DNA from 3 places in the Pseudomonas sp. Irchel s3b5 genome. Region 2 is predicted to be linked to each of the others. Evidence: predicted binding sites of a transcription regulator. Region 2 holds the regulator's gene; each other region holds the start of a gene.

Region 1 (10,110 bases), on a different contig from region 2:
TGCTTCAATTGCTGGGACATGGCATTGAAGCGGCTGCTCAAGCCTTGGGCATTGGTCAGCAGAGCCTGGCGCGAAGCATTGTCGTTCGAGTTGCCGGACAAGGTTTGCAGCGACGAGAAGAACGACTGCAACGTCTTGGTAATGCCCGTGCCGCTGTCTGACAACAGCTTGTCAATTTGCGTGGCCTGGCCAAGATAGGCCTGCGCATCGCCATTGAGCGAAGTGGTGGTTTGCAGTTGCGCGTCAAGGTAGCTGTTGTACACCCGGCGCACATCCGCCAGGGTCGTACCGGTGCCGATGAACACATTGCCATGCTGAATAGAGCTTTTGGTGCCCTGAACAGTTTGCTGGCGCGAGTACCCGATGGTATCGACGTTGGAAATGTTATTACCGGTAGTCACCAACGATGCGTGGCTAGCGGACAAACCCGACATTCCGATGTTGAGCAAACTCATGGTTCAAACCTTATAAATTCGTTGAAACGCCCGCCGCAGCGTAGTTTTGATAACTCGTCATCTGCCTGGCTATCTGCGAAATCTTGCTTGCGTAGTCCGGGTCGGTTGCGTAACCGGCCTTTTGCAACTCGCGTACAAACTGTTCTGGGTTATCGGCCGACTTCACGACTTCTTGATAACGATTGTTGCTCTGCAACAACGTCACCAGGTCATGGAAACTGTCCTTGTAGGAATCATAGGAACGGAACTGCGCCGTCTCCTTGACCATCTCGCCATTCCTGAATTCGCTGGTGATGGCCCGTGCCGAGTTGCCCTGCCAACTGCTGCCGGCCTTGATGCCGAACAGGTTGTGGCTGCTGCTGCCGTCCTGAGCACGCATGACCGACTTGCCCCAGCCGGTTTCGAGGGCGGCCTGGGCCACCAGGTAACGTGGATCGACGCCGATGCGGGCGGCGGCTTCCTTGGCCATCGGCAACATGGTGTTGACGAATTGATCGGAGGAACTGAAGGCTTTCTTCGCTGGCGCCAGCGGAATCTGCGCCATGGCGCGACCGTAAATCTGCATGCCGCCGCTGGAGGCTTGCTGCGCGTTGGCCAGCCAGTCGCCGTTGTACAACGGACCGGTACCGGTGGTGGTCGTGCGCTGCGGCAATGGGGTTGCGCTGACCGATGCAGCGGTGGTCGTTGCCGAAGGCACCAGCCCCGCGAGCAAGCGGTCGGCCAGTTTTGGCGGCAGCGCCAGACGTCGCTGATTGATCAGCGCCATGTCATTGCGATGGGCGCCCTCGCCTGCTTCCTGCGGCGCATGCACCGAGCGCGAAGCCCACAACGGACGCTGACCATTGACCCGCGACAGTGGCCCGTTGAGCGCGACCGTACCGGCGGCCACCGGCGTTTGCACCGCTGCTTTCGCCGCCTCTTGCTTGGCAGCCGATGCGGCGGCGGCCTCGCCCGGGGCCATGGGTTTGTCCTTCGACATCTGACGCATCAGCACGTCCGCCAGACCGATACCGCCGCCTTCACGGGACATCGAAACGGCCAGCTGCTGGTCGTACATTTCCTGATACTGCTTGGCGGCTGGCGTGTTGAGCGGATTGTCCTGCCCCAGCGCTTCGGTCGCCGAGCGCATGGACTTGAGCATTTCTCCGAGGAACAGCGATTCAAACTCCTGCGCCACTTTGCGCAGGTTGCCGTCGCTGTTCTTGTCGCCGACCTTGAGCTGGTTCAGTCGATTAAGGTCCGAGTAGGAACCCGAATCGCTGCTGCTGACCAGACCGCTCTTGCGCATATCCATGAACGCCGTCCTCAGATCACGATCAGGTCGGCTTGCAACGCGCCGGCCTGTTTCAGGGCTTCGAGGATGGCCATCAAGTCACCCGGCGCCGCGCCGACCTGGTTCACCGCACGCACGATTTCGTCGAGGGTGGTGCCCGGGCCGAACTTGAACATCGGCTTGGCTTCCTGCTGAGCGTTGACCTTCGAACGCGGCACCACCGCCGTGGTGCCATTGGACAGTGGGCCGGGCTGGCTGACGATCGGGTCTTCGGTGATGGTCACGGTCAGGCTGCCGTGGGTCACGGCGGCCGGAGACACCTTGACGTTCTGGCCGATCACGATGGTGCCGGTACGGGAGTTGATGATGACTTTCGCCACTGCCTGGCCCGGATCGATTTCGAGGTTTTCCAGGATCGACAGATAGTCGACCCGCTGGCTCGGATCGAGCGGCGCCGAGACACGCACCGAACCACCATCGATGGCCTGGGCCACGCCAGGGCCGAGCATGTCATTGACCTTGTCGACGATGCGCTTGGCCGTGGTGAAGTCGGAACGATTGAGGTTCAAGGTCAGGCTGTTGCCCTGATTGAAACCGCTCGGAACCGCACGCTCCACCGATGCACCGCCCGGGATGCGACCGGCCGACGGAACGTTGACGGTGATCTTCGAACCGTCGCGACCTTCCGCGTCGAAACCGCCAACCACCAGGTTGCCTTGAGCCACCGCATACACGTTGCCGTCGATACCCTTGAGCGGCGTCAGCAGCAAGGTGCCACCGCGCAGGCTCTTGGAGTTACCGATGGACGAAACGGTGATATCGACTTGCTGACCCGGCTTGGCGAACGGCGGCAGATCGGCACTGATCGACACCGCCGCGACGTTCTTCAACTGCACGTTGCCCGAACCCGGCGGCACCTTGATGCCGAACTGCGAGAGCATGTTGTTGAAGGTCTGCAGGGTGAACGGGGTTTGTGTCGTCTGGTCACCGGTGCCGTTAAGCCCGACCACCAGGCCGTAACCGATCAATTGGTTGGAGCGCACGCCGGAAATACTGGCGATGTCCTTCAGGCGCTCGGCTTGAGCATTGAAGGCTGCGGACAGCATCAGGGCGGCCACCATGAGGTGTTTTAGATTCAACGTAGCCACCTAGAAAGGGAACAGCGGGCTGAGGAAGAAACGGTCGAACCAGCCTGGCTGACTCGCATCGGCAAACGAACCGGTGCCCGAATAGGTGATGCGCGCATCGGCGACACGGGTCGACGACACGGTGTTGTCGGTGGCGATGTCATCGGCACGAACGAGACCGGCAATCCGCACCAGTTCGTCGCCAGTGTTGAGCGTCATCCACTTCTCGCCGCGTACGGCGATGATGCCGTTGGGCAACACATCGGCCACGGTCACGGTGATCGAACCGGTCAGGGTGTTGCCCTGCGCGGCCTTGCTGTCGCCCTTGGTGGCGCGTTCGCCGCTGTAGCCGACGTCGAGACTCAGGTCGCCGCTGCCGATTGGATCGTTGGTGCTCAAGCCACCGCCAAAGAACGAGGTCAGGCCGATATCGGCCTTGCTGTTCTTGCCGATCTGCGAGTTGGCGTTTTTGCTGGCCTGGGTTTTTTCGTTCAGCGTAATGGTGATGATGTCGCCCACCCGGTACGCCTTGCGGTCGCTGTACAGGTTCTGTTCAAAACCGGCCTGATAGATCGAGCCATTGTTCGCCGCAGACGGCAACGGCGTGCGCGGCAACACCGGAGCGTAATAAGGGTCATTGGGCTTGGGCGGCACAGGCACGCAGCCTGCGAGCGCGGTGATCCCACTCAGTGCCAGAACAAATGCATAGCGATTCATGACCCTACCTCACGGTGTTGCAGGCGACCTCATGGCCGCCTCATAGACTTGATTACAGATTCTGCGTTACGAACGAGAGCATCTGGTCGGCGGTGGAGATCACCTTGGAGTTCATCTCGTAGGCACGTTGAGTGGTGATCATGTTGACCATCTCTTCAACGGTGCTGACGTTGGACGTTTCCAGGGTGTTCTGCAGCGTGGTACCGAAACCGGCCAGGCCCGGGGTGCCGACTTGCGGCGCGCCACTGGCGGCGGTTTCCAGGAACAGGTTGTTACCCACCGCCTGCAGGCCGGCCGGGTTGATGAAGTCGGCGGTTTGCAGGTTGCCGATCACCTGGGACGCAGCGTTGCCAGGCACGGTGACGGACACGGTACCGTCACGGCCGACCGTGAAGGTCTGAGCATCGTTCGGAATGACAATCGCCGGCTCCAGGGCAAAACCGCTGGCGTTGACGATCTGGCCGTTGGAGTCCAGGTGGAACGTGCCGTCACGGGTGTAGGACGTGGTGCCGTCCGGTTGCAGGATCTGGAAGAAACCACGGCCGTCGATGGCCATGTCCAGCGGCTGCTCGGTGGTTTGCAGGCTGCCGGCGGTGAAGTTTTTCTGGGTGCCGACAATGCGCACACCGGTACCCAGTTGCAGACCCGACGGCAGTTCGCTGTCCTGGGTCGACTGGGCGCCAGGCTGACGCTTGATCTGGTAGAGCAAGTCTTGGAACTCGGCGCGGTCACGTTTGAAACCCGTGGTCGACACGTTGGCCAGGTTGTTGGAAATGGTAGTCAGGTTGGTGTCCTGGGCGGACAGACCTGTTTTGGCAACCCATAGAGCCGGAAGCATTCGATTCTCCTCGTGCGCCTGTTTTACGGCGCGACGTTCTGGTAATTAGCTGATCTGCAAGACCCGAGCCATGGCCTGGTCATCGTCTTTGGCGGTGTTCATCATCTTGATGTGCAGTTCGAACTGCTTGGCCAGCGCCAGCACCGAGGTCATCTCTTCCACGGCATTGACGTTGCTCGATTCGAGGAACCCGGACACCAGTTTGACGTTGGCATCGGCTTGCGCCGGCTGCCCGTCCCTGGTGTGGATCGAACCGTCCAGGCCTTTGGTCATGTTCTTGAAGTCCGGATTGACCAGCTTGATGCGGTCGACTTCGGCCATCACGCGAGGACCTTCGCCCATCGCGCGAATACTGATGGTGCCGTCCTCGCCCACTTCGATCTGCTGCTCGGGCGGCACGGCAATCGGCCCGCCATTGCCCATCACCGGCATGCCGTTGCCGGCACGCAGCACGCCCAGCGCGTCAATGTTCAGGCTGCCGGTGCGCACGTAGCTTTCGCCGCCGTCAGGATTCTGTACGGCAATCCAGCCATCGCCTTGCACGGCAACGTCGAGGTCGCGGCCGGTTTCTACCAGCGAACCAGGGGAGAAATCGGTGGCCGGGCGTTCGGACAAGGCAAACGCACGCGCCGGAAAGCTGTCACCGAACACCGGCATCGAACGCGCCTGCTCCAGGTCTTTCTGGAAGCCGTTGGTGGAGATGTTCGCGAGGTTGTTGGCATGCGCCTTTTGCGCCAGTGCATTCTGGCTGGCGCCGGTCATTGCCACATAAAGGTACTTGTCCACAATCTTTCCTCTGCATGCCGGACGGTTGCCGCCCACCGCTGTGTTGCGCTGGTTGTAGCAATTTGCAGACCAACTTGCGCGCAGCGGCTCAAACCCCCTTTAAACACGGGGCTTGAGGCTCATCAGAGGGGAATTGAACAATGTATCGAAGACGAAAAACCGGCGCGCTTGTGCCGCTTGGCGGCAACGCCGGGAAAACCCGGCTACCAGCCTTTCACACCGCTCATGTCGGGCAGTTTGTGGGCAATGCCTTTATGGCAGTCGATGCAGGTCGCCTGGCCGCTGGCCAATGAAGTGGAGTGCATATTGGCGGCGCGCTTGCCCTGGCGGGTGAAGTCCATGAACTCGAAGTTGTGACAGTTGCGACACTCTCGGGAATCGTTGGCCTTGAGCCGCGCCCACTCGTGTTCGGCCAGCTCCCGGCGCATGCCCAGGAACTTGTCCCGGGTGCTGATCGTTCCGAACAGCTTGCCCCAGACTTCCTTGGAAGCCTGCATCTTGCGTGCGATCTTGTGCGTCCACTCGTGGGGGACGTGGCAGTCCGGGCACGTGGCGCGTACGCCCGAGCGGTTGGAGTAGTGAATGGTTTCCTGCAATTCGACAAACACGTTGTCGCGCATTTCATGGCAGGACGTGCAGAACTTCTCGGTGTTGGTCGCTTCCAGCGCGGTGTTGAACCCACCCCAGAAAATCACCCCGGCGATAAACCCGCCGAGCGTCAGAAAGCCCAGGCTGTAATGCACGCTGGGCCGACGCAGTACGCTCCAATAATCCTTGAGCAAGGCAAGCAAAGATTTCATGGCCTCTCCTCAAGGTTTCGGCTGACGGTTGATTTCGTCTTGCAACACCTGATCGATGTTCTTGAAGCTGTTGTTCACCAGTGGCTTCACATCTTTCTGCGGCACATGACACTGGTTGCAGAAGTACCGGCGCGGCGACACCGCCGCCAACGCCTGGCCGTCACGGTCCATGTAGTGCGTGATGCTGATCATCGGCGCCTGGGTGCGCGCACTGTTGCCGCGACTGTGGCAGGTCAGGCACTTGTTGCTGTTCATGTCGATGCCATACCCGCGAATGCTGTGGGGAATGGTCGGCGGTTGCTCGGGATAATTACGTTCACGCTTGAGGTCCTTGTTCTCGTCTTCCGCGATGGGTGGAGCGGGCAGCTCCTGAGTCAAGGTCCCGCCGACCCGACGACCATCCGGTGCAGGCGCATCCAGTGGGTAACCGGGCTCTGCCGCAAATGCCAAGGGCACCCACACCAGCAGAGCGGCAAGCAGGGACAGCGAACGATAATTCATGAAAGCGCTCCTTATGCCGTCTTGATCAACTCAATCCTGATCGCGCATTTTTTGTAATCGGTCTGCTTGGAGATGGGGTCCGTCGCATCCAGCGTGACTTTGTTGATCAGCCTGTTGGCATCGAAAAACGGCACGAACACCAAACCTTGAGGCGGTTTGTTGCGCCCTCGGGTTTCAATCCGGGCACGCATCTCGCCGCGTCGGCTGATGAGTTTCACTTCGCTGCCACGCCGCGCATTCAACGCCTTGGCATCGGCCGGGTGCATGTAGACCAGCGCATCGGGCACTGCTTTATAGAGTTCTTCGACACGCTGGGTCATGGTCCCCGTGTGCCAATGCTCAAGCACCCGCCCGGTACTCAACCAGAACGGGAAGTCCGCGTCCGGGGCTTCCGCAGGCGGCTCGTAAGGCAGCGCGAAGATGATCGCTTTCTTGTCGGGATAGCCGTAGAACTGCACGCCACTGCCCTTCTCGACATAGGGGTCATAACCCTCGCGAAAGCGCCACAGCGTTTCCTTGCCTTCGACGACGGGCCAGCGCAAACCGCGCTCGGAGTGATAACGATCAAAGGGCGCCAGGTCATGACCATGTCCACGGCCGAACTGGGCATATTCTTCGAACAGGCCTTTTTGCAGGTAGAAACCGAAAGCCTTGGCCTCGTCGTTCTGATAGCCCTCAGCCAGTTGATCAGCGGGGAATTGATCGACCTGACCATTCTTGAACAGCACCTCATACAGGGTCTTGCCCTTGTACTGCGGTGAACTCTCCAACAGTTCCGCCGGCCAGACTTCGTCGGTTGTAAAACGCTTGGAAAATTCGACCAATTGCCAGAGGTCCGACTTGGCATCTCCCGGCGCCGAAACCAGTTGATGCCAGAACTGCGTACGCCGCTCCGCGTTGCCGTAAGCGCCCTCTTTCTCGACCCACATCGCCGTGGGCAAAATCAGATCCGCGGCCTGCGCCGAGACGGTGGGATACACATCCGACACCACCACGAAGTTCTCGGGATTGCGCCACCCCGGCAACACTTCCTGCATGATGTTGGGCCCGGCCTGCATGTTGTTGCTGGCCATCGTCCAATACACATTGAGCACGCCGTCCTTGAGCATGCGGCTCTGCTGCACGGCGTGGAACCCGACCTTTTCCTTGATGGTTCCCGCCGGCAGTTTCCAGATTTTTTCTGCGGTGGCGCGGTGCTTCGGATTGGTCACCACCAGGTCGGCCGGCAAGCGATGGGAGAACGTGCCCACTTCTCGCGCCGTACCGCAGGCCGAAGGCTGGCCCGTCAGGGAGAACGGACTGTTGCCCGGCTCGCTGATTTTCCCGGTCAGCAGGTGGATGTTGTAGATCAGGTTGTTGGCCCACACACCTCGGGTGTGCTGGTTGAAGCCCATGGTCCAGAACGAAACCACCTTGCGCTTGGGGTCGGCGTACAGCTCGGCCAATGCCTTGAGGCGCTCGGCCGGCACCCCGGTTTCCTTCGCGGTGCGCTCCAGGGTGTAGGGTTTGACGAACGCGGCGAACTGCTCGAAGTCGATGTCGGTCCAGGTATTCGCCTTGTCGGCATTCTTGGCCTTCATCTCCAGCGGATTGTCGGAACGCAAACCGTAGCCGATGTCATCGGTGCCTTTGGCGAACTTGGTGTGTTTGCTGACGAAGTCTTTGTTGACCGAACCGCTTTCAATGATGTGGTTGGCGATGTAGTTGAGAATCAGCAAGTCAGTCTGTGGCTTGAACACCATCGGAATGTCAGCCAGTTCAAAACTGCGATGTTCAAACGTGGAGAGCACGGCCACTTTCACATCCGGCTGGCTTAAACGGCGATCAGTCACCCGACTCCAAAGAATCGGGTGCATTTCCGCCATGTTTGAACCCCACAGGACGAACGCATCGGTGACTTCGATATCGTCGTAACAGCCCATCGGCTCGTCGATACCGAACGTGCGCATGAACCCCATGACCGCCGATGCCATGCAATGGCGTGCATTGGGGTCGATGTTGTTCGAGCGGAATCCCGCTTTCATCAATTTGTTGGCCGCGTACCCTTCCCAGATCGTCCACTGCCCGGAGCCGAACATGGCGACGGATTCCCCGCCCTTGTTCTTCAGCGCCTCTTTGTACTTCAACTCCATGACATCGAATGCCTGTTCCCAGGACACCGGATGAAACTCGCCTTGTTTGTCATATTGCCCATTGGTCATGCGCAACAGCGGCTGCGTCAGACGATCTACGCCGTACATGATCTTGGATAAAAAGTAGCCTTTGACACAGTTCAACCCGCGGTTGACCTCGGCTTTTACATCGCCGTGAGTTGCCACCACCTTGTTGTCCTTGGTCGCCACCATGACGCTGCAACCGGTACCGCAAAAACGACAGGGCGCCTTGTTCCAGTTCAGGGAAACCATGTCTTGTTCGGTAATCAGGTTACTGGCCGAGGTAAACACCGGGAGACCCGCAGCCGCTGCCGCGATTCCGGCCGCTTGGGCTTTGACAAACTCTCGCCGAGTCATAGGCATGTGCTTTCTCCCGTCACATCGAGAATCTCGTGATAAACCAGGGCGGCATTGAGCACGCCTGGCAAGCGATTGATCTGATCGATTCGCTGAAGAATCTGGCTTTCGTGATCGGTTTCCAGCACAACCACTAACTTGCCGGCGGGGCTTTCCTGATGAAGTTCAACGCCCGTGAGCAACCGCAGGTTGGCTTTGACCGCCTCGAACAAGGCGGGACGGGCATGTACTACCAGACTGGCAATGTGCAGCGTCTTTTCCACGACCCGTACTCCCTGCTGAGTTAGAGATGGATGTCGATCAGTTGGGGGGGCCTGGCGGACCGAGGAGCATTTGCAGAAACCAGATAAAAAAACCGTAACCACCGACTATCGCCACCGATAACAGTGGAAACAGAACAATGATCAGGAAATAGAACAGGCGCGTTTCTTTACGAACCCGCTGGGTAGAGTCATCCGTTGATGGCATGGTTAGCGCTCCTGCCAAACTGTCAAAGGAGCCTAGACGGCTTACGCAATAAGTTCCATGATTTGGATCAACAACGGTGGTTCCAGCGCCTTAAATACGAAACCAAGGCGCTGGTTAAATATTGGTATTCAATAAGTATTCTTATTTAAGCAAGCTTCCCTATTTCATATTCACGCAACTTGTTGGCAATCGTTGTATGAGAAACACCCAGGCGCTTGCCCAGTAATCGACTGCTGGCATGTTCCGAATAAAGCCGTTCCAGCACCGCTTTTTCAAAACGCCCGACAATTTCGTCCAACCCGCCCTCGAGCGAGAAATCGCCCAATGGCTGACGCACGCCGTAATCCGGCAGACGAATATGCTCAGCCTTGACCGTCCCGCCCTCGCACAGGGAAACCGCCTGGAACAACACGTTTTCCAGTTGCCGGACGTTGCCCGGCCAATGGTAGTGACTGAGCCGTTCCATGGCGGCTGGCGCGAGTTTTGGCAATGGACAACCGATCTGCCGGCTGGCCTGATCGAGGAAGTGCTCCACCAGAGGCGTCAACCCGTCGAGGCATTCGCGTAGCGGCGGGATGTGCAGCGACAGCACGTTCAAGCGGTGGTACAGGTCCTGACGGAATTCGCCACGGGCA
Region 2 (10,110 bases):
GGGCTCGATGAAGGTCACCGGCAACAAAGTGACCATGACCCGCACCCCGGCCGGCGATATCGATGTAGTGACCTCCGTGGGCAACCTCGCCTACTTCGAGCAACTGCAAACCGCTGGCGATACGAAACCTGTTCAGGGTTATGGCGTGACCATCCAGTACCACGCCTCGCAAGACCGCGTCGTGCTGATCGACCGCGCCAAAGTCATCGACAAGGATGGCAACATCACCCAAGGCGAAAAAATCGTCTACGACACAAACAAGAAGCTGGCCAGCGCCGGTCGCGCCACCGGCAGCAAAGTCACCGAGTCGCGCCCACGCATCGACATGGTGATTCAGCCGAAAAAGAAAACTGACGAGCAGAAGGCCCAGTAATGGCAACTCTGAAAGCTCAGCACCTGGCCAAGGCCTACAAGAGTCGCCAGGTCGTGCGTGACGTCAGCCTGTCCATCGACAGCGGCCAGATCGTCGGCCTGCTCGGCCCGAACGGCGCCGGCAAGACCACCTGCTTCTACATGATCGTCGGCCTGGTGCAGGCCGACCAGGGTCGCGTTCTGATCGACGACCTGGACGTCAGCCACCAGCCGATGCACGGTCGTGCGAAGGCCGGCATCGGTTATCTGCCGCAAGAAGCGTCGATTTTCCGCAAGCTCTCGGTGGCCGACAACATCATGGCGATCCTCGAGACCCGCAAGGAACTCGACAAGGCAGGTCGTCGCAAGGAACTGGAAAGCCTGCTTCAGGAATTCCACATCAGCCACATTCGCGACAACCTGGGCATGAGCCTGTCCGGCGGTGAACGTCGCCGCGTGGAAATCGCCCGCGCACTGGCCACCAATCCGAAATTCATTCTCCTCGATGAACCCTTCGCCGGCGTGGACCCGATCTCGGTGGGCGATATCAAACAGATCATCTATCACCTCAAGGCCAAAGGCATTGGCGTACTGATCACCGACCACAACGTCCGTGAAACCCTGGACATCTGCGAAACGGCCTATATCGTCAATGATGGCCAGCTGATTGCCGAAGGTGACGCAGAAACGATCCTGGCCAACGATCTGGTCAAGGAAGTTTACCTGGGGCACGAATTCCGCCTGTAATGACTGCGCTCGCTGGTTTGCGCACGGGCGCCGACCGACATATCGACAAAGGTTTTCGTTTTTATTGTTACAGCGGTCTAGGCAAAGGCCTCTGATTCAGGCATATAACTTGCTTAAGTTTGGCGCCTCGGCGCCCTGTAGTGGATGGCGCATGTGCGCCGGCGAATAAGGTGTTAAGCCCCTGCCATGAAACCATCGCTAGTCTTGAGAATGGGCCAGCAGCTGACGATGACACCTCAGCTGCAACAGGCCATCCGCCTGCTCCAATTGTCGACCCTGGACCTGCAACAGGAAATCCAGGAGGCCCTGGAGTCCAATCCGATGCTCGAACGCCAGGAAGAAGGCGACGACTTCGACAACGCCGACCCCTTGGCCGACAACACCGAACAAAAGCCCAACACCGATATCCAGGAACCCTCCTACCAGGAGAGCGCACCGACCGTCGATAACCTCGAGGAAGGTGACTGGAACGAACGCATCCCCAACGAACTCCCTGTCGATACCGCCTGGGAAGACGTTTACCAGACCAGCGCCAGCAGCCTGCCCAGCAACGATGATGATGAGTGGGATTTCACTACCCGCACATCGGCCGGCGAAAGCCTGCAAAGCCATTTGCTGTGGCAATTGAACCTGGCGCCGATGTCTGACACCGATCGCCTGATCGCCGTCACCCTGATCGATTGCATCAATAATCAGGGCTATCTGGACGAAACCCTTGAGGAAATCCTCGAAGCGTTCGATCCGGAACTGGACATTGAGCTGGACGAAATCGAAGCGGTCCTGCACCGCATCCAGCAATTCGAACCGGCCGGCATCGGCGCCCGCAACCTGGGCGAATGCCTGCTGCTGCAATTGCGTCAGCTGCCTGCCAAAACACCTTGGCTGGCCGAAGCCAAACGGCTGGTCACCGACTACATCGATTTGCTTGGCGGCCGAGATTACAGCCAGCTCATGCGTCGCATGAAGCTCAAGGAAGACGAACTGCGCCAGGTGATCGAACTGGTCCAGAGCCTTAATCCGCGCCCCGGTTCACAAATCGAGTCCACCGAAGCCGAGTACGTCGTGCCTGACGTCATCGTACGCAAGGACAACGAGCGCTGGCTGGTCGAACTCAATCAGGAGTCGGTACCTCGGCTTCGGGTCAATGCCCAGTACGCAGGCTTCGTACGCCGCGCCGACACCAGCGCCGACAACACCTTCATGCGCAATCAGTTGCAGGAGGCCCGCTGGTTCATCAAGAGCCTGCAGAGCCGCAACGAAACCCTGATGAAAGTCGCTACCCAGATCGTCGAACACCAGCGCGGCTTTCTGGAGTACGGCGACGAAGCCATGAAGCCATTGGTCCTGCATGACATTGCCGAAGCGGTGGGCATGCACGAGTCGACGATTTCACGGGTAACCACCCAGAAATTCATGCATACCCCACGGGGTATCTATGAGCTGAAATACTTTTTCTCCAGCCACGTCAGTACCTCCGAAGGCGGCGAATGCTCGTCTACGGCGATCCGCGCGATCATCAAAAAACTGGTTGCCGCGGAAAATCAGAAAAAGCCGTTGAGTGACAGCAAGATCGCTGGTTTACTGGAGGCACAAGGCATTCAGGTGGCTCGCCGCACCGTCGCCAAGTACCGCGAATCCCTCGGGATCGCGCCTTCGAGCGAACGTAAGCGGTTGATGTAGAGCCACGCCACAGCGTTCCAGTGGTAGATCATCTGATCTACCGCTTTATGCACTGGCAACGAAGGAGAAGCTGTATGCAAGTCAACATCAGTGGACACCAACTGGAAGTGACCGAACCTCTTCGCACCTACATCGGCGAAAAACTCGAACGATTGGAGCGACATTTCGACAAGATCACCAACGTGCAAGTCACGATGACGGTCGAGAAGCTGAAGCAGAAAATCGAAGCCACCCTGCATATTCCCGGCAGTGAAGTGGTCGCAAACGCTGAGCATGACGACATGTATGCGGCGATCGACTCACTCACCGACAAGCTGGATCGCCAACTCAAAAAGCATAAGGAAAAGACCCAGAGCCTCCTTCAGGGCGCAACCGGTCGTTAACACTCCCAACCCATGATCCGACTTGAAAACATCCTGACCCCCGGCCGTTCTTTGGTGAACGTGCCGGGCGGCAGTAAAAAGAAAGCCCTCGAACAAATTGCCAACCTCATCCATCGCGAAGTGCCGGATCTGGAGATGCAAGATGTCTTCGAGGCATTGATTGCCCGTGAAAAACTCGGTTCTACCGGTTTTGGCAACGGCATCGCCATTCCTCACTGCCGCCTCAAAGGTTGCGTGTCGCCCATCAGTGCCTTGATGCACCTGGACGCACCTATTGATTTCGACGCTATTGATGGCGCCCCGGTTGACCTGCTCTTCGTGCTGTTGGTCCCGGAAGCCGCCACCGATGCTCACCTGGAACTGTTACGACAGATCGCCAGCATGCTCGACCGCAAGGAAGTGCGCGAAAAACTGCGCAGCGCCCCGAGTAATGAAGCCTTGTACCAGGTCGTCCTGGACGAGCAAAACGGTCATTAATCATGCGTTTGATCATCGTCAGCGGTCGCTCCGGCTCAGGTAAAAGTACCGCCCTCGCCGTTCTCGAGGACAACGGATACTATTGCATCGACAACCTCCCTGCCGGGTTGTTGCCGGAGCTTGCCGAGCGCGCACTTGTTCATACTGAGCTGTCTCAACCGCTGGTTGCCGTGTCCATTGACGCACGCAACCTGCCCAGTCATCTCTCACGTTTTCCCGATCTCCTCGAAGAAGTCCGCGGCCGGCATATCCAGTGCGATATTTTGTACCTGGACGCCGATGAAGAAACGTTGCTCAAGCGCTTTTCCGAAACCCGTCGACGTCACCCGCTGAGCAACGCCAATCGTTCGCTCGCCGAAGCAATCAACGTTGAAAGCGTCTTGCTCGGCCCCATCGCCGACCTCGCCGACCTCAAGATAAACACCACCAGCCTGAATTTGTATCAACTGCGCGACTCGATCAAATTGCGCCTTTTGAACCAGCCGGAACCCGGCACGGCATTTCTGGTGGAGTCGTTCGGGTTCAAGCGCGGTATGCCGGTAGACGCTGACCTGGTGTTCGACGTACGTTGCCTGCCCAATCCCTACTGGAAGCCGGAACTGAGAGAACAATCCGGCCTCGATCAGCCGGTTGCCGATTATCTGGCGGCACAGCCAGATGTCGAAGAGATGTTCCAGGACATTTCCACATACCTGCTAAAGTGGCTCCCTCGTTTTGCCGCCAGTAACCGCGCCTACGTGACCATTGCCATTGGTTGCACTGGCGGACATCACCGTTCCGTCTACCTGACCGAACGCTTGGGCAAAGCCCTGCAACAAACCCTGAAGAACGTCCAGGTCCGCCACCGCGACCTCAGCTAAAGGATTCACATCGCGATGCCTGCTCTGGAAATCGAAATCATCAACAAGCTGGGTTTGCATGCCCGCGCTTCTGCAAAATTCGTCGGTATTGCTGGCCAGTTCCCTTGCCAGATCAGAGCCGGACGCACCCCCCAATCGATGGTCGACGGCAAAAGTATCATGGCCATGATGATGCTCGCCGCTGGCAAGGGCACCACCATTCATTTGAGCACGGAAGGCGAGCAGGAACAGGAAGCGCTGGACGCGCTGGTGGCATTGATCAACAACTTCTTCGACGAAGGCGAATAACCGCTACCGAATTCTTTCCCGGTGACTTTGTGGCGAGGGAGCTTGCTCCCGCCGGGACGCGAAGCGGCCCCAACGCCTGTCATCGCAATGCACCAGATACTCCGCGCGTGCTGATTTCACGACTACTTCGCAGCCGAACGGGAGCAAGCTCCCTCGCCACACAGCAAATCAAGCCAACGCCGTATCCATCACCATCATCAAACAAAACCCGATCAACAATCCAAGGCTGGCCAGCTTGTCGTGGCCGTGCCTGCGCGATTCGGGAATGATTTCGTGAGTGACCACCAAAAGCATCGCCCCCGCTGCCAGCGCCAACCCCAAAGGCAGCAGCAACTCGGCCAGACTCACCAGCCATGCGCACAACAGTGCGAAAACTGGCTCGACCAGACCTGAAGCAGCGCCGATCAGGAATGCCTTGAACCGCGACATGCCGGCACCGGCCAGAACCAAGGCAATCACCAACCCTTCCGGCACATCCTGCAAGGCAATGCCCATCGCCAGACTGTCGGCATCCGGCATACCACCTCCGGCCGAAACGCCCACCGCCATGCCTTCGGGAATGTTATGGGCAATGATCGCGAACACGAACAACCAGATCCTTGGCGGAATGATCGGATGTTCGACGCTACCATTGAGCATTTCCGGCGATGCCCCTGACACTTTGCGATCCACCAGAAACAGGCCGAATGCGCCGAGCATGATGCCAAGACTGATCAGGCCGCTGGCTGCAAACGGACTCATGCCTAGCTTTTCCGCCGCCGCAATGCCAGGCACGATCAGCGAGAACGCTGTCGCCGCCAGCATGACCCCGGCACCGAAGCCCAGCAATGAATCGCTGAGTGCCAGGGGCATGCGCCGGATCACCAGTACCGGCACCGCCCCAAGCGCTGTGCCGAGGGCGCAGATCGCACCGCCCTGCAACGCCCGCGACAGCTTCGGCTCCAGATCGAGCCATTCCAGCCCGTGCGCAACCAGCAAACTCATGCCGGCCAGCAGTAACAACGATCCAAACGCGTAACGAAACATCCGTCCACTGCCGGTCGCCAATGTTTCAGTGCCCATAGTCAGCCTTGGATAGTTTTATAAAAGACTTAAACCAGTGCGGCCTGATAGCGAGCAGCAACTTCCGGCCAGTTGATCACGTTGTAAAACGCACTGATGTATTCCGGGCGGCGGTTCTGGTACTGCAAGTAATAGGCATGTTCCCAGACATCCAGGCCAAGAATCGGCGTGTTGCCGTTCATCAAGGGGCTGTCCTGGTTGCCACTGCTTTCCACCACCAGCGTCTTTTGCGGGGTCACGCTCAGCCACGCCCAACCGCTTCCGAAGCGAGTCAATGCCGCTTTGGTGAAAGCATCTTTGAAACTGTCCAGGCCGCCCAGTTGCTCTTCGATGGCATTGGCCAGTACACCTTCAGGTTTTCCGCCGCCGTGAGGTGCCATGACTTCCCAGAATAGCGAATGATTGGCATGACCGCCGCCCTGGTTGATCACTGCAGCGCGGAGCTTCTCGGGCAATTGCTGCACCGCAGCCACCAGCTTTTCCACCGGCCATTCGGCGAACTCGGTGCCTTCAACGGCGGCGTTGAGGTTGTTGATGTAGGTCTGGTGATGCTTGGTGTAATGAATTTCCATGGTCTGCGCATCGATGTGCGGTTCCAGGGCGTCATACGCGTACGGCAAGACAGGCAGGGTAAAAGCCATTTCAATGGACTCCATGGTGATGAGGCGCAGGCTTCGCAGCATCGATGTGCAGCAACCGATGTGTGCGTGGGTACTCGCCGTGATCGCTGATGAAATTCAGCAGCTCGACATAAGTCTTGCTGCTCTGGCGCAACGCGGCTTCGCGCAAGGCCGGTGACAAACGCGGATCCTGCAGGGTCTGCAGCAGCCGCTGGTGGATGGCGCAGAGGTATTCGGCGCTTTCCTCCGGCTGGTTGAGGCGCAGATGCAGGTCCGCGAGGTTGTGATGGGAAATCACGCAAGCTGCTACCGCCTCTTCAGCATCCGCCCAGCGCTCGAACAACACCTGGGCCAGGGCCAATGCCTGCAGGTACATCTCGCGGGCATCGACCAGTTCACCCAGCATGAAAAAGCGATTGGCTCTCTCGATCGTGCGTTTCCAGTGCTCCATGGTGTGCCTCCAAAGCGGTAGCGGGGGTTTACACGCCGCCAGCGGTGAGTTTTTCCGGGTTGAGCAGTTCTTCCAGTTGGCTGCGCGACAGGTCGGTGTGCTCCAGCGCGACGTCGATGACCGGTCGACCTTGCTGATAGGCTTGCTTGGCGATTTCGGCAGCTTTCTGGTAACCAATGATCGGATTGAGCGCCGTCACCAGAATCGGGTTGCGCGACAGTGCCTCTTTGATTCGGTCTTCGTTGACCTTGAAGCTGGCTATGGCCTTGTCGCCTAACAAACGACTGGAAGTGGCCAGTAATTCGATGCTGCTCAGCAGATTCTGGGCGATGATCGGCAACATCACGTTCAGCTCGAAATTGCCGGACTGACCGGCAATGGTGATTACCGTGTCATTGCCGATCACCTGGGCGGCAACCATTGCGGTGGCTTCAGGGATCACCGGATTGACCTTGCCGGGCATGATCGAAGAGCCCGGTTGCAAGGCTTGCAGTTCGATTTCGCCGAGACCGGCCAGCGGACCGGAGTTCATCCAGCGCAGGTCGTTGGCGATTTTCATCAACGACACGGCGGTGGCTTTGAGTTGACCGGAGACAGCGACCGCGGTGTCCTGGGAACCGATCAGCGCGAACAGGTCCTTTCCCGGCTGGAATTGAACGTGAGTCAACTGGCTCAATTGCAGGCTGAAACGTGCTGCGAATTCAGGGTGTGCATTGACGCCGGTACCCACCGCCGTGCCGCCCTGTGCCAGAGATTGCAGCGCCGGTTGCAGATCTTGCAGATGACCGATATTGGCCTTTAGCTGTTGCGCCCAGCCATTGAGCACCTGGCTCATGCGCACCGGCATGGCGTCCATCAAGTGGGTGCGTCCGGTTTTGACGTGGTGATGCACCTGTTCGGCCTTGCGCTCGATGACCTGTACCAGGTGCGTCAGCGCCGGCAGCAATAGCTCATGCAATCCCAACGCCGCGCTGACATGAATGGTGGTCGGAATGATGTCGTTGCTGCTCTGCCCGCAGTTGACGTGATCGTTCGGGTTGACCCCTTCGCCAAGCAAGCGGCTGGCCAGCGTGGCGATCACTTCGTTGGCGTTCATGTTGGAGCTGGTGCCGGACCCTGTCTGGAAGATATCCACAGGGAAGTGCTGCATGAAATCGCCTTCGAGCAGACCTTGGGCCGCCTCGACGATGGCATTGCCCTGGGTTTCGCTGATCTGCTTGAGCTCGATGTTGGCGCGCGCTGCGGCAGCTTTGGCCAGGATCAGCGCGCGGATGAACTGCACCGGCATGGGTTGGCCGCTGATCGGGAAGTTATCCACTGCACGTTGCGTCTGTGCGCCGTAGAGGGCGTCTTCCGGGACCTGAAGCTCACCCATGCTGTCGCGCTCAATACGTGTCTTGGTCATCTGAAAATCCTTGCACCAGTTCAGTTAGGGGAATTGAAGGCTGCAACTCGCAGGTAGCCAGTTGCCACGTGTAGAGCTGCCAGCGCTTGAGGCTGCATGTGCACAGAGAGAGGCGTTCGAGTTCACGCAAGGGCCGCCAGGCCTGGTCGAGACAGTAGGTGCGCCAGTGCCACGGCAGCGCGACATCGGCGGCAGTGTCGAGCAACAAACGGAAGGAAGTTTCGGCGACGGTCCAGGGTGAGGTGGCCGTGCAACACGCCAGATACCGGCCTTCAGCCAGGTAGTGATCGATCAGGCGAGGCTCGTCGGGGTTCATCGCGCAACGGATCTGGCGACTCATCCAGCGCCAGCTTTCGAGGTACGGCTGCTCGTGCAAGGCAGAACTCATGATCCGGGGGCTCATTCGGTAATGAGATTTATTATTAGATGATAATGAGAACCAAAACAAGCGTGCCGGACTACTCATCGCCTTCTGTAGGAGCCCGGCTTGCCGGCGATGGCGGCTGTGACATCGCCATCGCCGGCAAGCCGGGCTCCTACAGGGATTGGCGTAAACCCAATAAAAAGGCGCGCCACCCAATAGGTGGCGCGCCTTTTTGTGCAGCGGCCGAGGTTTAGCTGCCCGCCACCGTCATCCGCTCGATCAGCACCGAACCGGTGCGAATGTTGCTGCGCAGTTCCAGGTCATTCCCCACCGCAACGATCTGTTTGAACATATCGCGCATGTTGCCGGCAATGGTCACTTCCTGGACCGCGAACTGGATTTCGCCGTTCTCGACCCAGTATCCCGCGGCACCACGGGAGTAATCGCCGGTCACCATGTTGAGGCCCTGCCCCATCAATTCAGTCACCAGCAAGCCACGGCCCATGCGCCGCAGCAACGCCGCCTGGTCTTCATCGCCATGGGTGACAAACAGGTTATGCACGCCACCGGCGTTCGCTGTACTCGGCATACCCAGCTTGCGACCGGAATAAGTGCCAAGGATGTAGGACACCAACTCACCTTTTTCGACGAACGGTTTGGCGTAGGTCGCCAGGCCGTCGCCATCGAACGCCGCGCTGCCCATGGCACGCATCAGGTGCGGACGCTCGTCGATGGTCAGCCATTCCGGAAACAGTTTCTGCCCCAGCGTGCCTTCAAGGAACGAGGATTTACGGTAAAGACTGCCGCCGGAGATCGCCGACAGGAAACTGCCGAACAAGCCGCCCGCCAATTCTGCGGAAAACAACACCGGCACTTCGCACGTCGGCACCGGACGCGCACCCAGTCGGCTGGCCGCTCGTTGCGCGGCACGCTGGCCGATGCTCACCGGGTCGGCCAGCAAATTGCCCTGACGGTTCACGTCGTACCAGTAATCGCGCTGCATCTGGCCATCGGCCTCGGCAATCATCACGCAGCTCAGGCTGTGGCGGGTCGATGCATAACCGCCGACAAAGCCATGGCTGTTACCGTACACGCGGCAGCCCTGATGGGTGCTGAGCGTCGTGCCGTCGGCGTTCTTGATCCGGCTGTCGGCGGCAAACGCCGCGGCTTCGCAGGTCAGGGCCTGTTCGATGGCTTGCTCCGGGGTGATGTCCCATTGGTGGAACAGATCGAAATCCTGAAGATCACGCGCCATCAGCGCGGCATCCGCCAGGCCCGAGGCTTCGTCTTCCGAGGTGTGCTTGGCGATGGCCAATGCAGCCGCCACCGTTTCACGAATGGCGTCCGGTCCACTGGCCGAGGTGCTGGCCGAGCCTTTGCGCTGGCCGACGTACAACGTGATGCCAAACCCTTGGTCACGGT
Region 3 (10,110 bases), on a different contig from region 2:
CACCAACGGCGTGTCGGTGGCGGTGATCGGACAGTTCTTCACCATGCTGGTAACGCTGATGTTCCTGGCTATGAATGGCCATCTGGTAGTGTTCGAGGTGCTGACCGAGAGCTTCACAACGTTGCCGGTCGGTAGCGGCCTGATGGTCAATCATTACTGGGAAATTGCAGGCAAACTGGGTTGGGTCCTGGGTGCGGCATTGCTGCTGGTACTGCCGGCGATCACCGCGCTGCTGGTGGTTAACATCGCGTTCGGTGTGATGACGCGGGCGGCGCCGCAACTGAACATTTTCTCCATCGGTTTTCCGCTGACGCTGGTGCTCGGGCTGTTCATCGTCTGGGTCGGTCTGGCGGACATTCTCAATCAGTATCAGCCGCTGGCCACCGAGGCCTTACAGCTTTTACGCGAACTGGCAAAGGCGCGCTGAGCCATGGCTGAGAGCGAAAGCGGTCAGGACAAGACAGAAGACCCCACGGAGAAAAAGAAAAAGGACGCCCGTGAAAAGGGTGAGATTGCCCGTTCCAAGGAGCTTAATACGCTGGCGATCATGCTTGCAGGTGCTGGCGCGTTGCTGGTGTTCGGCGGAGCGCTGGCTCAGGAAATGATGGACCTGATGCGCCTGAATTTTACGCTGTCGCGGGAAGTGGTGCTGGATCAGCGCTCGATGGGCGCCTATCTGCTGCACTCGGGACAGATTGCCTTGCTGGCGATTCAGCCGGTGATGATCACCTTGCTGCTGGCCGCGTTGATCGGCCCGATTTCCCTCGGTGGCTGGTTGTTCTCCGCGGGCACCATGGCGCCCAAATTCAGCCGTATGAACCCCGGCGCAGGTCTCAAACGCATGTTTTCGGCCAAGGCCGTGGCCGAACTGCTCAAAGCCTTGGCGAAGTTCTTCATCGTGCTGTTTGTGGCGCTGTTGGTCTTGTCCGCAGATATCGACGACCTGTTGCGTATCGCCCACGAACCGCTGGATCGGGCCATCACTCATAGCCTGCAATTGGTCGGCTGGAGCACTCTGTGGATGGCCTGCGGATTGATCATCATTGCCGCCGTAGACGTACCGATCCAGATCTGGGAAAGCATCAAGAAACTGAAGATGACCAAGCAGGAAGTGCGCGACGAGCACAAGGATCAGGAAGGACGACCGGAGGTCAAACAGCGCATTCGCCAGTTGCAACGCGAAATGTCCCAGCGCCGGATGATGGCGGCAATCCCCGATGCCGACGTGGTCATCACCAACCCGACCCACTACGCCGTGGCGCTCAAGTACGACCCGGACAAGGGCGGGGCGCCGATGCTGATCGCCAAGGGCAGCGACTTCCTGGCGCTGAAGATTCGTGAAATCGCGGCGGCCAATGAGATTTTGCTGCTGGAATCGCCGGCGCTGGCGCGGTCGATTTATTACTCCACGGAGCTGGAGCAGGAAATTCCCGGTGGGCTGTACCTCGCGGTTGCGCAGGTGTTGGCTTATGTCTATCAGATTCGTCAGTACCGCGCGGGCAAGGGTAAGCGGCCTGATCCGCTCAAGGATGATTTGCCGATTCCGCCGGATTTGCGCCGCGATTCCTGAGGTCTGCAGTGCTTGTGCCGACGCCTTCGCTGGCAAGCCAGCTCCTACAGGATTGCGTTGGATGTTGCATAGATCTTGCCCACGCCTTCTGTAGGAGCTGGCTTGCTAGCGAAGGCGTCTTTTCAGGCAAAGCAAATCGCGGTTAAACCTCTCTATTTCAGCCTCCCGCCAAAGTTGGAAGGCTTCTTGCAATAGCCACCCTGCGCCTGCTTCTGGCGTCAAAAGTTTGCTTCAAAGGAACGGGGAATACCGGTGGATCGCTCTCAGTTAATCAGCGCAGCTCGCACAAACGTCGCCGACCTCAGTCGGGGCAATTTGGGTGTGCCATTGTTGCTGCTGGTCATGCTGGCGATGATGATGTTGCCGATTCCGCCGTTTCTGCTGGACGTGTTCTTCACGTTCAACATTGCGTTGTCGATTGTGGTGCTGCTGGTCTGCGTGTACGCCTTGCGGCCGCTGGATTTTGCGGTGTTTCCGACCATTTTGCTGGTGGCGACATTGCTGCGGCTGGCGCTGAACGTGGCCTCCACCCGGGTGGTGATGCTCCACGGCCAGGACGGTCACGCCGCTGCCGGTAAGGTGATCCAGGCCTTCGGTGAAGTGGTGATTGGCGGTAACTACGTGGTCGGTATCGTGGTTTTCGCGATCTTGATGATCATCAACTTCGTCGTGGTGACCAAGGGTGCCGGGCGGATTTCCGAGGTGAGTGCGCGTTTCACCCTCGATGCAATGCCCGGCAAACAAATGGCGATCGACGCCGACCTCAACGCCGGCCTGATCGACCAGGCGCAAGCCAAGGCGCGTCGTTCGGAAGTTGCGCAGGAAGCCGAGTTCTACGGTTCCATGGACGGTGCCAGCAAGTTCGTCCGGGGTGACGCCATTGCCGGCCTGCTGATTCTGTTCATCAACCTGATCGGCGGCATGGCGGTCGGTATCTTCCAGCACGGCATGACCTTCGGCGACGCCGGTAAGGTTTACGCGTTGCTGACCATCGGTGACGGTTTGGTGGCGCAATTGCCATCACTGTTGTTATCGACAGCGGCGGCAATCATGGTGACCCGTGCTTCCGGTTCGGAAGACATGGGCAAGCAGATCAATCGCCAGATGTTCGCCTCGCCCAAAGCGCTGGCGGTGGCGGCGGGCTTGATGGCGGTCATGGGGCTTGTCCCGGGCATGCCGCACTTTTCCTTCCTGAGCATGGCGGCCCTCGCGGCAGGTGGTGCCTACCTGTTCTGGAAGAAGCAGAACGGCGCCAAGGTGCAGGCGCTGCAAGAGGTCAAGCGTCAGCAGGAATTGCTGCCTTCGCCAGCCCGGGCCCAGGAAACCAAGGAGCTTGGCTGGGATGACGTGACACCGATCGACATGATCGGCCTGGAAGTGGGCTATCGCCTGATTCCATTGGTCGACCGCAACCAGGGCGGCCAGCTGCTGGCGCGGATCAAGGGCGTGCGCAAGAAGCTGTCCCAGGATCTGGGCTTCCTGATGCCGACCGTGCATATCCGCGACAACCTCGACCTGGCCCCCAGCGCCTATCGCCTGACCCTCATGGGGGTGATCCTGGCGGAAGCGGAGATTTACCCGGATCGCGAACTGGCGATCAACCCGGGGCAGGTCTACGGCACGCTCAACGGCATCACCGCCAAAGACCCGGCTTTTGGTCTGGAGGCGGTGTGGATCGAGATCAGTCAGCGTGCCCAGGCACAATCCCTTGGCTATACAGTGGTCGATGCCAGTACAGTAGTGGCCACCCACTTGAACCAGATTCTCTACAAGCATTCCAGTGAGCTGATCGGCCACGAGGAAGTGCAGCAACTCATGCAATTGCTGGCCAAGAGTTCGCCGAAACTGGCAGAAGAACTGGTGCCGGGTGTGGTGTCGCTGTCGCAATTGCTCAAGGTGCTGCAAGCGTTGTTGGCGGAACAAGTGCCGGTGCGTGACATTCGCAGCATTGCCGAAGCCATCGCGAACAATGCCGCCAAGAGTCAAGATACCGCCGCATTGGTGGCGGCGGTGCGTGTTGGCGTATCCCGCGCAATCGTCCAAAGCATTGTAGGCACTGACTCCGAGCTGCCAGTTATCACGCTGGAGCCAAGGTTGGAACAGATATTGCTCAATAGTCTGCAGAAGGCGGGACAAGGCTCGGAAGAGGGTGTTCTGCTGGAGCCAAGCATGGCTGAAAAGCTGCAGCGCTCGTTGATCGATGCCGCGCAGCGTCAAGAGATGCAAGGTCAACCGGTGATTCTGCTGGTGGCCGGTCCGGTTCGCGCGATGCTCTCGCGATTTGGCCGGCTCGCAGTACCGGGTTTGCACGTGTTGGCTTACCAGGAAATCCCTGACAACAAGCAAGTGACCATCGTTGCGACAGTAGGGCCCAACGGCTGAGGTAGTGGTTTATGCAAGTTAAGCGTTTTTTCGCCGCCGATATGCGTCAGGCCATGAAGCTGGTTCGCGATGAGCTGGGCGCTGATGCGGCGATCATTGGCAACCGCCGGATCGCCGGGGGTGTCGAGCTGACTGCCGCGCTGGATTACAAGCTGTCGGCGCTGGCGCCACGTGTTCCGAACATGGAGCTCGAGGATGAGCTGCGCAAGACCCAATCGCGGATCGTCACCGCCCAGGCCGAACTGAGCCTGCGCAGCGAAGGCGAGAGCGACGAGAGCACCAATCGCCAGTTGTTCGCTGGCCTGCCGCTGACCGCTGCCGAGCCGTTGATCGAACCGACTTACGCCGAGCCGCGTCGCCCGGCACCAGCGCCTGCTCCAGCAGCGGCTGTTGACGCTCGCGTGTTCGACTCGATGCGTTTCGAGCTCAACAGCCTGCGCGAACTCATGGAAGTACAGCTGGGATCGCTGGCCTGGAATCAGCTGCAAGGCAGCAGTCCGGGTCAGGCCAACCTCTGGCGTCGTCTGCAACGCATTGGTCTGTCCGGCCCGTTGTCGCGTGATCTGCTGGCACTGATTACTGAAATCCAGGAGCCTCGTCAGGCCTGGCGCATGTTGCTGGCGCACCTGGCACGAATGATCGCCACGCCGGAAATCGAGCCCCTGGAAGAAGGCGGCGTGATTGCCATGGTCGGCCCTGCCGGCATGGGCAAGACCACCACGCTGGCCAAGCTGGCGGCCCGGTACGTGCTCAAGTACGGCGCACAGAACATTGCGCTGGTGAGCATGGACAGCTTCCGCATCGGCGCACAGGAGCAGCTCAAGACCCTCGGCCGCATCCTCAATGTGCCGGTGACCCACGTCGACCCGGGCCAGTCCCTGGTGCAGGCGCTGGAACCTTTGCTGCGCAAGCGTGTAGTGCTGATCGACACCGCCGGCCTGCAAGCCAGCGACCCGGCGCTGCGTATGCAGCTCGAAAGTCTGGCCGGCCGTGGCATCCGCTCAAAAAATTATCTGGTGTTGGCAACCACCAGCCAGAAACAGGTTCTAACCGCCGCCTATCACAGTTACAAGCGCTGCGGGCTAGCTGGCTGCATCCTGACTAAACTGGATGAAACAGCCAGTCTGGGCGAGGTACTAAGTCTGGCCATCAGCCATGAATTACCGGTGGCGTACCTGACCGATGGCCCGCGGATTCCGGATGATCTGCATCTGCCGCGTCGTCATCAATTGGTCAGTCGCGCCGTCAGCGTGCAAATGCAGGAAGAACCCAGCGAAGAAGCCATGGCTGACATGTTCGCTGACATTTACCACAGCCCCACCAAGCAGGTAGGCTGAGGTAAAAATGAATAGTTTTTGTACCTACATCGATGGTCTGCCATGCATTGTTCCGTTTGTGAACGCGCAGCCAGTAATGTGGCCTCCGTCTATGCAAGACAAGGTAAAGAAATAACATGGGCAGCATGCATCCCGTACAGGTGATCGCGGTGACCGGCGGCAAAGGTGGCGTCGGGAAAACTAACGTGTCAGTGAACTTGTCCCTGGCTTTGGCCGAGCTCGGCCGGCGCGTCATGTTGCTGGACGCCGACCTGGGACTGGCGAACGTCGACGTCCTGCTGGGACTGACACCCAAACGTACCCTGGCCGACGTGATCGAAGGCCGCTGCGAGCTGCGCGACGTCTTGTTGCAGGGCCCCGGTGGCATTCGCATCGTTCCGGCCGCATCCGGCACTCAGAGCATGGTGCATCTGAGTCCGGCGCAACACGCCGGGCTGATCCAGGCGTTCAGTGATATCGGCGACAATCTCGATGTGCTGGTGATCGATACCGCCGCCGGTATTGGCGAGTCGGTCGTCAGTTTTGTGCGCGCCGCTCAGGAAGTGTTGCTGGTGGTCTGCGACGAGCCGACGTCCATCACCGACGCCTACGCCCTGATCAAATTGCTCAACCGCGACCACGGCATGAACCGCTTCCGCGTGCTGGCCAACATGGCCCAGAGCCCGCAGGAAGGTCGCAACCTGTTTGCCAAGTTGACCAAGGTCACCGATCGTTTTCTCGACGTTGCATTGCAATACGTCGGTGCGGTGCCTTACGACGAAAGCGTGCGCAAGGCTGTGCAGAAGCAGCGCGCCGTGTACGAAGCCTTCCCGCGTTCCAAGTGCTCGCTCGCCTTCAAGGCGATCGCGCAGAAGGTCGACACCTGGCCGCTGCCTGCCAACCCGCGCGGGCACCTGGAGTTTTTCGTCGAGCGGCTCGTGCAGCAAACGGCAGGACCCGTGCTATGAGTGCCAGCGGCTACAACCTCTACAAAAAATCGGCACGCGATGCGCAGTACGAGCTGATCGAGCGTTACGCGCCGCTGGTCAAACGCATTGCTTACCACTTGCTGGCGCGTCTGCCGGCCAGTGTTCAGGTTGAAGACTTGATCCAGGCCGGGATGATCGGCCTGCTTGAAGTCTCGACCAAATACGACGCCAGCAAAGGCGCGAGTTTCGAGACGTACGCGGGCATACGAATCCGCGGCGCCATGCTCGATGAAGTGCGCAAGGGCGACTGGGCACCCCGTTCGGTCCACCGCAATACGCGCATGGTCAGCGACGCAATTCGCTCGATTGAAGCTAAAACCGGCCGTGACGCTAAAGATCACGAAGTTGCGGCCGAACTCCAATTGAGTCTCGATGATTACTACGGAATTTTGAACGACACCCTGGGCAGCCGGTTATTCAGTTTCGACGATCTGTTGCAGGACGGCGAACACGAAGGGCTGCACGAGGATGGCGCGAGTGCTCATCTCGAGCCGTCTCGCGATCTGGAAGATGAACGCTTCCAGGCAGCGCTGGCGGACGCGATTGCCAATTTGCCGGAGCGTGAGCGACTGGTGTTGGCGCTGTACTACGACGAAGAGTTGAATCTCAAGGAAATCGGTGAGGTCCTGGGGGTCAGCGAATCGCGGGTCAGCCAGTTACACAGCCAGTGCGCGGCCCGTTTGCGGGGGCGTTTGGGGGAGTGGCGAGCGCGCTGAAGGCAGTGTGGGGGACACTGCGAAAAGGGCTGGTGTGGCGTTGAACTGCACCGGTCTCGATCTGTTGTGCTCCAGACAGTCATTGAGTGCTTTGCCGGATTGATTGAAATGGCGCGTCCAGGTGCTGGGCGCGTTTAAGACTGCTTGGAGGTCGAATTGGACAAGAACATGAAAATCCTCATCGTTGATGACTTCTCAACGATGCGGCGGATCATCAAGAACCTGCTGCGTGACCTTGGGTTCACCAACACCGTCGAGGCCGACGATGGCACTACCGCCATTCCGGTGCTCAACAGCGGAAGCATCGACTTTCTGGTGACGGACTGGAACATGCCTGGCATGACTGGTATCGATCTTCTGCGCCACGTGCGTGCCGATGAAAAGCTCAAGCACCTGCCAGTATTGATGGTGACCGCTGAAGCCAAGCGCGAACAAATCATCGAAGCGGCCCAGGCTGGCGTTAACGGCTATGTGGTCAAGCCCTTCACGGCCCAGGCGTTGAAAGAAAAAATCGAAAAGATTTTCGAACGCATCGGTTGATGAACGCGCCACGGGGGAGCTATGGGGCATAACGAATCTTCATTGGGCGATTTTGAATCGACCCTGAAAAAACACGCCGTCGAACTGGTCGCCAGCCTTGAAAAAGGCAGGTTCGGTGACGCAGTGCAATTGATCCATGAGCTCAATCAGACCCGTGACCGCGGCCTGTATCAGGAAGTGGGAAAACTGACTCGCGAGTTGCATAGCGCGATCGTCAATTTCCAGATTGACCCGCACATGCCGCAAGCCGAAGAAGTGTCCCAGATTACGGATGCTGCGGAGCGTCTGGGCTACGTTGTGAAGCTCACCGAAGCGGCGGCCAACCGCACCATGGACCTGGTCGAAAGTGCTACGCCGCTGGTCAATGGTCTGGGTGACGAAGCCCAGGCCTTGAGCGCGGATTGGGGGCGGTTCATGCGTCGTGAAGTCGGCGCTGAAGAGTTTCGTGATCTGGCGCGGCGGGTCGACGGCTTTCTGTCACGCAGCAGCGTCGATAGCCGGGCAGTGTCGAGCAACCTGAACGACATCCTGCTGGCTCAGGATTACCAGGACCTCACAGGTCAAGTGATCAAGCGTGTGACACAGTTGGTCACCGAAGTCGAAAGTAATTTGCTCAAGCTCGTACTCATGGCCAGTCAGGTGGACCGCTTTGCGGGCATCGAACATGACCGTGAAGCGATGCTTGCAGAAAAAGATCCACAAAAACATCTCTCTCAGGGTGAAGGTCCGCAGATTCATGCCGATAAAAGAGAAGACGTTGTGTCCGGTCAGGACGATGTGGACGATTTGTTATCCAGCCTGGGATTTTAGCGTTTTAGAATTTTAGGTTTTTTGGGTTTTTAGACCTGTAGGAGCACCCCCTTAATGAGCTTCGGCGCCGATGAAGAGATCCTTCAGGATTTCCTGGTTGAGGCCGGCGAGATTCTAGAGCAACTGTCCGAGCAACTGGTCGAGCTGGAAAGCCGTCCGGATGATGCGGATCTGCTCAATGCAATTTTTCGCGGTTTTCACACTGTAAAAGGGGGCGCCGGTTTCCTCCAGCTCAACGAGCTGGTGGAGTGCTGCCACATCGCCGAGAACGTGTTCGACATCCTGCGCAAGGGTGAGCGTCGTGTCGATTCGGAACTGATGGACGTGGTGCTCGAAGCACTGGACGCGGTGAACAGCATGTTCAGCGAAGTCCGCGAGCGCAGCCCGATCACGGCCGCCACACCTGAACTGCTCGCGGCACTGGCCCGTCTGGCCGAACCACAGTCGGCTGACGAGGCTGTACCTGCGCCCGTCGCCGAAGTGGTTGAAGCGCCTGAAAGCGAATCGGGTGACATCACCGACAACGAATTCGAACAACTGCTGGACTCGCTGAACGCCGTCAAGGCCCAGGCCGGGGCACCGGCAGCTGCTCCAGCTCCAGTGCCTGCCGGCAATGCCGCGGCAAGCGATGAAATCACCGATGCCGAGTTCGAGTCCTTGCTCGATCAATTGCATGGTAAAGGCCAGTTTGCCGTCGACGCAGTGGCACCCGCGCCGACTGCACCGCCAGCGCCGAAAGCCGCAGGCGACAGCTCCGATATTACCGACGAAGAATTCGAAGCACTGCTCGACCAGCTGCACGGCAAGGGTAACTTTGCGGTTGATGCGCTGGAATCCGCTATTGCTTCAGTACCGACGCCGGTGGCACCTGCCGCTTTAGCAGCGGGTAGCGATCTGATCAGCGATCACGAGTTCGAGTCGCTGCTCGACGAATTGCACGGCAAAGGCAAGTTCAGCGAAGTCGGCACCGCAACCGCCGCAACCGCCGCAAGTGCTTCTGTCGCTGCACCGGCAGCCAAAGCGGTAACGCCGAAAGCTGTCGCCAAGGCACCAGAACCGAAGGCCGAAGCACCTGCTGCGGCACCGGCACCGGCACCTGCCCGCGCCGTCGCCGCGCCACCTGCGGAAAAACCGGCCAGCGAAGCCGAAACCACCGTGCGGGTCGATACCGCGCGTCTCGACGAAATCATGAACATGGTCGGCGAACTGGTGCTGGTGCGTAACCGCCTGGTGCGCCTGGGTGCCAACAGCGCCGACGAAGCCATGTCCAAGGCCGTATCGAACCTCGACGTGGTCACGGCCGACCTGCAAACCGCGGTCATGAAAACCCGGATGCAACCGATCAAGAAAGTCTTCGGACGCTTCCCGCGTCTGGTTCGCGACTTGGCCCGTCAGCTCAAGAAAGAGATCAACCTGGAACTGGTCGGCGAAGAAACCGACCTCGACAAGAACCTCGTCGAGGCCCTGGCCGACCCGCTGGTCCACTTGGTGCGCAACGCGGTCGACCACGGCATCGAGTCGCCGGAAGAACGCGAAGCCTCGGGCAAGGCCCGGGGCGGCAAGGTGATTCTGGCGGCCGAGCAGGAAGGCGATCACATCCTGCTGTCGATCTCCGATGACGGCAAAGGCATGGACCCGAACGTCCTGCGTTCCATCGCGGTAAAACGCGGTGTGATGGACAAGGACGCGGCCGATCGCCTGAGCGATACCGAGTGCTACAACCTGATCTTCGCGCCGGGCTTCTCGACCAAGACCGAGATTTCCGACGTGTCGGGTCGTGGCGTGGG

The links. The regulator sigma-54, encoded in region 2, starts transcription at its own class of promoters, with help from an activator protein. The targets are predictions, from matches to a motif close to ANTGGCATNNANNTTGCTNT.
Region 1: CKW15_RS11410 (flagellar basal body rod protein FlgF) is a predicted target of sigma-54. The motif match lies at 5,251-5,270, and genes of this name have one in related genera.
Region 3: flhA (flagellar biosynthesis protein FlhA) is a predicted target of sigma-54. The motif match lies at 1,633-1,652, and genes of this name have one in related genera.

The regions. Positions count from the first base shown of each region.
Region 1 covers NZ_FYDY01000008.1:53,484-63,593, forward strand. Annotated here, with positions in the region: gene flgK (flagellar hook-associated protein FlgK) at 1-455, opposite strand, end outside; gene flgJ (flagellar assembly peptidoglycan hydrolase FlgJ) at 466-1,749, opposite strand; gene CKW15_RS11395 (flagellar basal body P-ring protein FlgI) at 1,761-2,849, opposite strand; gene flgH (flagellar basal body L-ring protein FlgH) at 2,877-3,572, opposite strand; gene flgG (flagellar basal-body rod protein FlgG) at 3,625-4,410, opposite strand; gene CKW15_RS11410 (flagellar basal body rod protein FlgF) at 4,456-5,196, opposite strand; gene CKW15_RS11415 (cytochrome c3 family protein) at 5,400-5,996, opposite strand; gene CKW15_RS11420 (nitrate reductase cytochrome c-type subunit) at 6,006-6,497, opposite strand; gene napA (nitrate reductase catalytic subunit NapA) at 6,509-9,013, opposite strand; gene CKW15_RS11430 (chaperone NapD) at 9,004-9,270, opposite strand; gene CKW15_RS11435 (periplasmic nitrate reductase, NapE protein) at 9,308-9,475, opposite strand; gene CKW15_RS11440 (sigma-54-dependent transcriptional regulator) at 9,621-10,110, opposite strand, start outside.
Region 2 covers NZ_FYDY01000007.1:120,551-130,660, reverse strand. Annotated here, with positions in the region: gene lptA (lipopolysaccharide transport periplasmic protein LptA) at 1-373, shown strand, start outside; gene lptB (LPS export ABC transporter ATP-binding protein) at 373-1,098, shown strand; gene CKW15_RS10490 (RNA polymerase factor sigma-54) at 1,285-2,778, shown strand; gene hpf (ribosome hibernation-promoting factor, HPF/YfiA family) at 2,853-3,161, shown strand; gene ptsN (PTS IIA-like nitrogen regulatory protein PtsN) at 3,174-3,638, shown strand; gene rapZ (RNase adapter RapZ) at 3,641-4,498, shown strand; gene CKW15_RS10470 (HPr family phosphocarrier protein) at 4,514-4,786, shown strand; gene CKW15_RS10465 (ZIP family metal transporter) at 4,955-5,848, opposite strand; gene CKW15_RS10460 (superoxide dismutase) at 5,878-6,489, opposite strand; gene CKW15_RS10455 (hypothetical protein) at 6,491-6,919, opposite strand; gene CKW15_RS10450 (aspartate ammonia-lyase) at 6,948-8,324, opposite strand; gene CKW15_RS10445 (FagA protein) at 8,305-8,712, opposite strand; gene pmbA (metalloprotease PmbA) at 8,939-10,110, opposite strand, start outside.
Region 3 covers NZ_FYDY01000008.1:16,112-26,221, reverse strand. Annotated here, with positions in the region: gene fliR (flagellar biosynthetic protein FliR) at 1-427, shown strand, start outside; gene flhB (flagellar biosynthesis protein FlhB) at 431-1,570, shown strand; gene flhA (flagellar biosynthesis protein FlhA) at 1,823-3,952, shown strand; gene flhF (flagellar biosynthesis protein FlhF) at 3,964-5,289, shown strand; gene fleN (flagellar synthesis regulator FleN) at 5,406-6,236, shown strand; gene fliA (RNA polymerase sigma factor FliA) at 6,233-6,973, shown strand; gene CKW15_RS11220 (chemotaxis response regulator CheY) at 7,142-7,513, shown strand; gene CKW15_RS11215 (protein phosphatase CheZ) at 7,535-8,323, shown strand; gene CKW15_RS11210 (chemotaxis protein CheA) at 8,378-10,110, shown strand, end outside.